DNA from 3 places in the Bradyrhizobium sp. AZCC 1678 genome. Region 1 is predicted to be linked to each of the others. Evidence: predicted binding sites of a transcription regulator. Region 1 holds the regulator's gene; each other region holds the start of a gene.

Region 1 (2,199 bases):
ACGCCAGCCTCACAAGCCGACCTGACCTCGGTCAGGGGTTTCGAAGGGTGTGCGCAGGGAGAAATCATCGAGGTCACAGGGAGGGTGCTCAATCTCGACGGCGAACCCGTTCGCGGGGTACCCGTCACGATCTGGCAGGCCAACACTTTTGGCCGCTACGTGCATGCCAACGACCTCAATCCCGCGCCGCTCGATCCACGCTTTGTCGGTTGCGTCGGCATTCTATCTGATAACGACGGCGTCTATCGGATCAAAACCGTCAAGCCTGGAGCTTATCCCGCAGGTCCAGATTGGATGCGCCCGCCTCATATCCACTTCGAAGTTCACGGCCGATTCGAGCGGCTGATCACCCAGATGTATTTTCCCGGCGAGCCGCTCAATGCCTGCGACAGGCTGCTCAACGCTGCGCTGCGTCCCGATCTGCTGATTGCAGAGCCACTTCCATCGGAAGATGGAGCAGACCATCGCGTTCTGAATTTCGATATCGTTCTTGCGCGGGGCTGACTTCGGTCGCGCCCTACTCCACCTTCGCAAACCTGTCATCCAGCGCATACCCCGCGCCGCGCACGGTGCGGATCGGGTCCTGTTCGCGGCCCGGGTTGAGCAGTTTGCGCAGGCGGCCGATGTGGACGTCGACGGTGCGCTCGTCGATATAGATGTCGCGGCCCCAGACGCTGTCGAGCAACTGCTCGCGGCTGAAGACGCGGCCGGGATGCTCGAGAAAAAATTCCAGCAGGCGATACTCGGTCGGGCCGAGATCGATGGAGCGGCCCGAACGCGCGACGCGGCGTTTTTCGCGGTCGAGTTCGATGTCGCCATAGGTGAGCACGGTGGCGAGCCGCTCGGGACTTGCCCGCCGCAACAGGCCCTTCACCCGCGCCAGCAGCTCCGGCACCGAGAACGGCTTGACGATGTAATCGTCGGCGCCGGTCGCCAGGCCCCGCACCCGCTCGCTCTCCTCGCCGCGTGCCGTGAGCATGATGATCGGCAATTGCTTGGTCTCCGGCCGGGCGCGCAGGCGGCGGCAGAGTTCGATGCCTGACAGCCCCGGCAGCATCCAGTCGAGCACGACGAGATCCGGCACGCGCTCCTTCAGCCGCGTATCGGCGTCGTCGCCGCGGGCGACGGTTTCGACGTCATAGCCTTCAGCGTCGAGGTTGTAGCGCAACAGCGTGGTCAGCGCTTCCTCGTCCTCGACCACCATTATGCGCGCGCTCATTCTTGTATCCCTCAGCTATTCGGTATCGTGGTCGCAAACGTCGTCATGTCGCCCTTGGGGCGCTGGTCGAGCATCTGCTGTCCCTCGATCATGTAGAATACGGTTTCGGCGATGTTGGTGGCGTGGTCGCCGATCCGTTCGATGTTCTTGGCGCAGAACATCAAATGAATGCAGAACGAGATGTTGCGCGGATCTTCCATCATGTAGGTGAGAAGTTCGCGGAACAGCGAGGTGCAGATGGCGTCGACTTCCTCGTCGCCCTTCCAGACCGCCATCGCCGCCGGCAGGTCGTGCGCCGCATAGGCATCCAGCACCGACTTGACCTGCGACTGCACCAGATCGGTCATGTGCTCGAGGCCGCGGATCAGCTTCAGTGGCTGGAAATCGTTCTCCAGCGCGGCAACCCGCTTGCCCATGTTCTTGGCGAGGTCGCCGATCCGCTCCAGATCGGTGGCAACCCGCATGGCGCCGACGATTTCGCGCAGGTCGATCGCCATCGGCTGGCGCCGCGCGATGGTCAGCACCGCGCGTTCCTCGATTGCATGCTGCAGGCGGTCGATTTCAACGTCGGCAGCGACAACGCGCTTGCCGAGCGCGACGTCGCGGCGGATCAGCGCATCGACGGATTCGGTGATCATGCGTTCGACCAGGCCGCCCATCTCGGCGACCAGGCGGGTCAATTCCTGAAGATCGCTGTCAAATGCCTTGGCGGTGTGTTCAGAAGCCATGTGTTATCTCCTCAACCGAACCGGCCGGTGATGTAGTCCTGGGTGCGTCGATCGCTCGGCGAGGTGAAAATCTTGTTGGTGTCGTCGAACTCGATCAGCTCACCGAGATACATGAAGGCGGTCTTGTCCGAGACGCGGGCCGCCTGCTGCATGTTATGGGTGACGATGGCGATGGTGTAGTCCTCCGCCAGCTCCTGGATCAATTCCTCGATCTTGGCGGTCGAAATCGGGTCCAGCGCCGAGCACGGCTCG
Region 2 (2,199 bases), 820 kb from region 1:
TCGTGCGATCGCTTCGCGCATTGGGCTTTGCCCGCTTGCTGATCGTAAACGGCCACGGCGGCAATATCGATCCTCTTGCTGTGGCATCGCGCGAACTGGCGGTGGCATATGATTTTCCAATCGTAGCCACGACGCCGTGGTTCCTGGCGCCCGCAAAGATCGCGGCGATCTTCGAGTCCGACACCGCGCCGAAACATGCTTGCGAGGGTGAAACCTCGGTCATGATGGCAATAGCGAAGGATATTGTGAAGGCGCATAAGTTGGACGAGGCGATGCAGCAGGCTCCCGCCCCAGTCCAAGCGCCGGCAGGTTTCTCCCGGTTCTATTCGTTCTCCGAACGCGCGCCGATCACAGGCACTTGGGGAGACCCGCGGACCGCCACGGCCGAAAAGGGCGCGCGTTTCCTTGCAGTGCAGGCAGAGGCATTGGCAGAAGCTATCCGCGACACGGTGCTATGGTCTCGCCCAGATCCGGTCTGGCGGTCGGGCCGTGGGCAAGAGACCACGGCCGGCAAGGCAGAGTGACAACACTGCCCACTCACTGCTCACTCGACGGCGCGCGGACGCTTTTCCGGGCGCCGGCGCCAATGCGCGTTGCGAAAGCATCGGAGCGACAGTATTTCGTCGGTGCCTCGGCCGGCATCGGACTCGCCGCGCGCAACTGCCAGGACAGCCCACACTCGCGCGCGGACCGATAGCGAAGGCTACCGCCGCGATCACCTGCGTGCGCTCGCCCAACGGGTCGAAGTCAGAAAGAACTACGCATCATGGGATCGAAAAGCGTGCTCTTGCGCACGCTGGTCGCCGCCTCAAGCGCAAAAATGGCGGGTTTTGGCGCGCCCAGTTCTGTACCGAAGTGGCGCGCCATTCAGAACAAAAAAGCGAACCCCTACATAATTGAAATTACTTGTGATTTTGTCAGATAGTTGACGGTTCGGCGGTCGTCGGCACCGATTTTGGCCTTACTCTCCACCGTGGGGAATTTTTTGGCACGCCTCACGACAGCTCGCGCCTTGGTCGCCCTGGCATGGTATTGTCATCAGGCGCTACCGAAGCTCCGAAACCGAGGATTTCGCTTTCGCGATCGACGCCGGTCAAGACAATGGCGCTCGTAGAGATGCACTCCAAAATCAAGCGGACGTTCGTGACGGCGGTCAGACGGCGCGGGAAATGGAGGACGTTATGGCGCTGCGTGACGACAAGGCCCGGGCAACACTGATCCGCGAGGCGGCGGGAAGCGTGCGGCCGGGCAAGACCTCCCGGGCCTTTGCCGAGCTCCTGTTCGGCCATACGAACCTCGAGGATCTTGCCAGCTACGACGCCCCGTCCCTGGCCTTCCTGGCGGAACAGGCCTGGGAACATGTGCAGCAGCGTACGGCCGGCAGTGCCGACATCCGCGTGATCAATCCGGCCATGCCTGACGGGCGCGAGATTTCCGTGCTCGAAGTTCTCAACGACAATATGCCCTTCCTGTTCGATTCGATCATGGCGGAACTCGCCGAGCAGGGCATCGACGTCACGCTGGTCGCTCACCCGATCATCGCCGTGGAGCGCGACGGGCAAGGCAAGCTCCTGCGCTTCTACGGCGAAACGCTGCCAGCGGGGGCAAAGGGCGAGCGCGAAAGCCTGATCCATTTCCACATCGCCCGTCTCGACTCCGGTGCCGACCGCGAGAGGCTGATCGACGGCCTTACCAGGACACTCAGCGACGTACGCGCCTGCGTCACCGATTGGCGCGCCATGCGTGCCCGCGTCGAGGAAGCGATCAAGACGCTCGCCTCCAATCCGCCGCCACTGCCGATCGACGATGTCGCCGAAGCGGGCCAGTTCCTGCAATGGCTGTGCGCCGACAACTTCACCTTTCTGGGCCTGCGCGAATATCGCTTCTCGCCAAACAGCGATGCGTTGGACGACATCTCGACCGGCGAAGGCCTTGGTATCCTGCGCGATCCCGATGTGAAGGTCTTGCGCCGCGGCACCGAAATGGTGGTGATGACGCCGGAAATTCGCGAGTTCATGCGCGAGCCGACCGTCCTCATCGTCATCAAGGCCAATGTGAGCAGCCGCGTTCATCGCCGCGTACGGATGGATTATGTCGGCATCAAACTCTATTCGTCCGACGGCAGGCTGGAGGGCGAACTGCGTCTCGTCGGCCTGTTCACCTCCGGCGCCTATACCCGCTCGGTGCGGCAAATCCCCT
Region 3 (2,199 bases), 2.3 Mb from region 1:
AGCCCTCTTGTTGTGGTTACGCCTCTTCGCCGGTTGCAGGTTTGCAACCGGCTACCCTGTACCGAAGTGAAACTCAGGCTGCGGCGGCCGTGCCCAGTTCAGGCATCGCCGCACCGTCGGGTGCCTGCGCGGGCGCGGCACCCATGACGTCATCGGCTTCGAGATCGTACAGTTCGCGAGCGATACGATCGGTCAGCGTCTCAGGCGCGCCGTCGAACACCACGCGCCCGGCCGACATGCCGATCAGGCGGTCGCAATAGCTTCGCGCCAGGTCGAGTGAATGCAGGTTGCAGATCACGGTGATGCCGAAATGCTTGTTGATGCGCAGCAGTGCGTCCATCACGATCCGCGTGTTGCGCGGGTCGAGCGAAGCAATCGGCTCGTCGGCAAGGATAATGTCGGGCTCCTGCACCAGCGCGCGTGCGATCGCGACGCGCTGCTGCTGGCCGCCGGAAAGCTGGTCGGCGCGCTGGGCGGCGATACCAGCCATATCGAACTGCTCCAGCGCCGACATCGCCAGTGCCCTGTCCTCTTCGGGCCAAAGCTGCGTCAGCGAGCGCCATGACGGAATTTCGGCCAGCCGGCCCATCAGCACGTTGGTCAGAACGTCGAGCCGTCCGACCAGATTGAATTGTTGAAAGATCATCGCGGAGCGCGCACGCCACTGCCGCAGATCCTTGCCGCGCAGCGCGGTCACGTCGACGCCTTCGAAGAGGATGCGCCCTTCGGAAGGTTCCGCGAGGCGGTTGATCATCCGGAGCAGCGTCGACTTGCCGGCGCCGGAGCGGCCGATCACACCGACGAAGCTGCCGGGCTGAATCGAAAATGACGCGTTGTCCACCGCGGCTTTGGTGCCGAACCGACACGTCAAACCTTCCACCACCAGCATGCGCTGCTCCAGAGTTCCGATCGTGAAGCATCGCTAACGGCTCGATCTTACAGTTGTGTGACACGGCTACTGCGGTGCGACGTTCGTCCACAGCCCCGGCCAGCGTCACGTATCCGTCATGATCCCGTCATCAAGCGCATCGAAGACGGGCGGCGCCAATGATCCTTTCCTCGATTGCTGATGGACCCACACCGATGGCCGGCGCCCTGCCCGATTTCCGCGAGCTCGATGTCGAGGCCTTTCTCGACAAGTACGAATCGGCCGAAGCATCCGTCCGTCAGCAATTCAACCAGAGTGCCGCATCGTGACCGAACTGTTCATTGAAGGTGGCCGGGCGCTGCTCGGCCATGAGATATCAGAAACCACGTTGCGGATTGCCGGCCGCGAGATCGTCGCCGTGGGCACGGACAACAGCCACAGCTCGCCCGGCATCGATGCCGGCGGCTTGCTGGTGCTGCCGGGCATCGTCGATCTGCATGGCGATGCCTTCGAGCGGCAGATGATGCCGCGGCCAGGCGTCGATTTTCCGATCGACGTCGCACTGATCGACAGCGACCGGCAGGCGGTCGGCAACGGCATCACGACCGTCTATCACGCCACGACCTGGTCGTGGGAGCCTGGCCTGCGCAGCGCGGACAATGCGCGAAAGTTACTGGAGGCGATCGAGCAGATGCGGCCGCAGCTCGCCGCCGACACCCGCTTCCATTTGCGCCACGAGACCTACAATCTCGACGCGGAAAGCGAAATCATCGACTGGCTGTCGGAAGGCCGCGTCGACCTGTTCGCATTCAACGACCACATGGACTCGACCGTCGCCAGCCTCGCCAAGCCGCTGAAGCGCAGCCGGATGGTTGAGCGCACGGGGCTCACCAATGAGGCGTTCGACCGCCTGGTGCAAAGCGTGGTCACCCGCGGCCACGACGTGCCGGCTTCGATCGCCCGGCTGGCGCAGGCCGCCCGCGCGGCTGATGTCCGGATGCTCTCGCATGACGATGAAAGCCCGGCGATGCGGCAAGCCTATCGTGCGCAGGGCGTTGCCATCGCCGAATTTCCGGTCAACGAGGAAACCGCCCGCGACGCTGCCGCAGCCTCTGACTTCATCGTGTTCGGCGCGCCCAATGTCGTGCGCGGCGGCAGCCACACCGGCTGGACCAAGGCCTCCGACATGGTCGCCAAGGGTCTGTGTTCGGTGCTGGCGTCGGATTATTACTACCCGGCGCCGCTGCTGGCGGCATTCCGGCTTGCGGCCGACGGTGTGCTGCCGCTGGCCGCGGCATGGCAACTGATCTCATCAGCACCGGCGCGCGCCG

Evidence for each region. Region 1 encodes PhoB, which activates phosphate uptake and scavenging genes when phosphate is short. Its sites were predicted from a motif close to TGTCATNNANCTGTCAT; they were not measured.
Region 2: a site for PhoB is predicted at 1,023-1,039, ahead of V1294_RS02305 (NAD-glutamate dehydrogenase). Genes of this name have one in related genera too.
Region 3: a site for PhoB is predicted at 1,004-1,020, ahead of phnC (phosphonate ABC transporter ATP-binding protein). Genes of this name have one in related genera too.

The regions. Positions count from the first base shown of each region.
Region 1 is NZ_JAZHSE010000001.1:1,295,103-1,297,301, reverse strand. Features, by position in the region: gene V1294_RS06100 (protocatechuate 3,4-dioxygenase) at 1-504, shown strand, start outside; gene phoB (phosphate regulon transcriptional regulator PhoB) at 518-1,219, opposite strand; gene phoU (phosphate signaling complex protein PhoU) at 1,231-1,947, opposite strand; gene pstB (phosphate ABC transporter ATP-binding protein PstB) at 1,959-2,199, opposite strand, start outside.
Region 2 is NZ_JAZHSE010000001.1:479,126-481,324, reverse strand. Features, by position in the region: gene V1294_RS02310 (creatininase family protein) at 1-524, shown strand, start outside; gene V1294_RS02305 (NAD-glutamate dehydrogenase) at 1,170-2,199, shown strand, end outside.
Region 3 is NZ_JAZHSE010000001.1:3,597,594-3,599,792, reverse strand. Features, by position in the region: gene phnC (phosphonate ABC transporter ATP-binding protein) at 74-889, opposite strand; gene V1294_RS16990 (alpha-D-ribose 1-methylphosphonate 5-triphosphate diphosphatase) at 1,194-2,199, shown strand, end outside.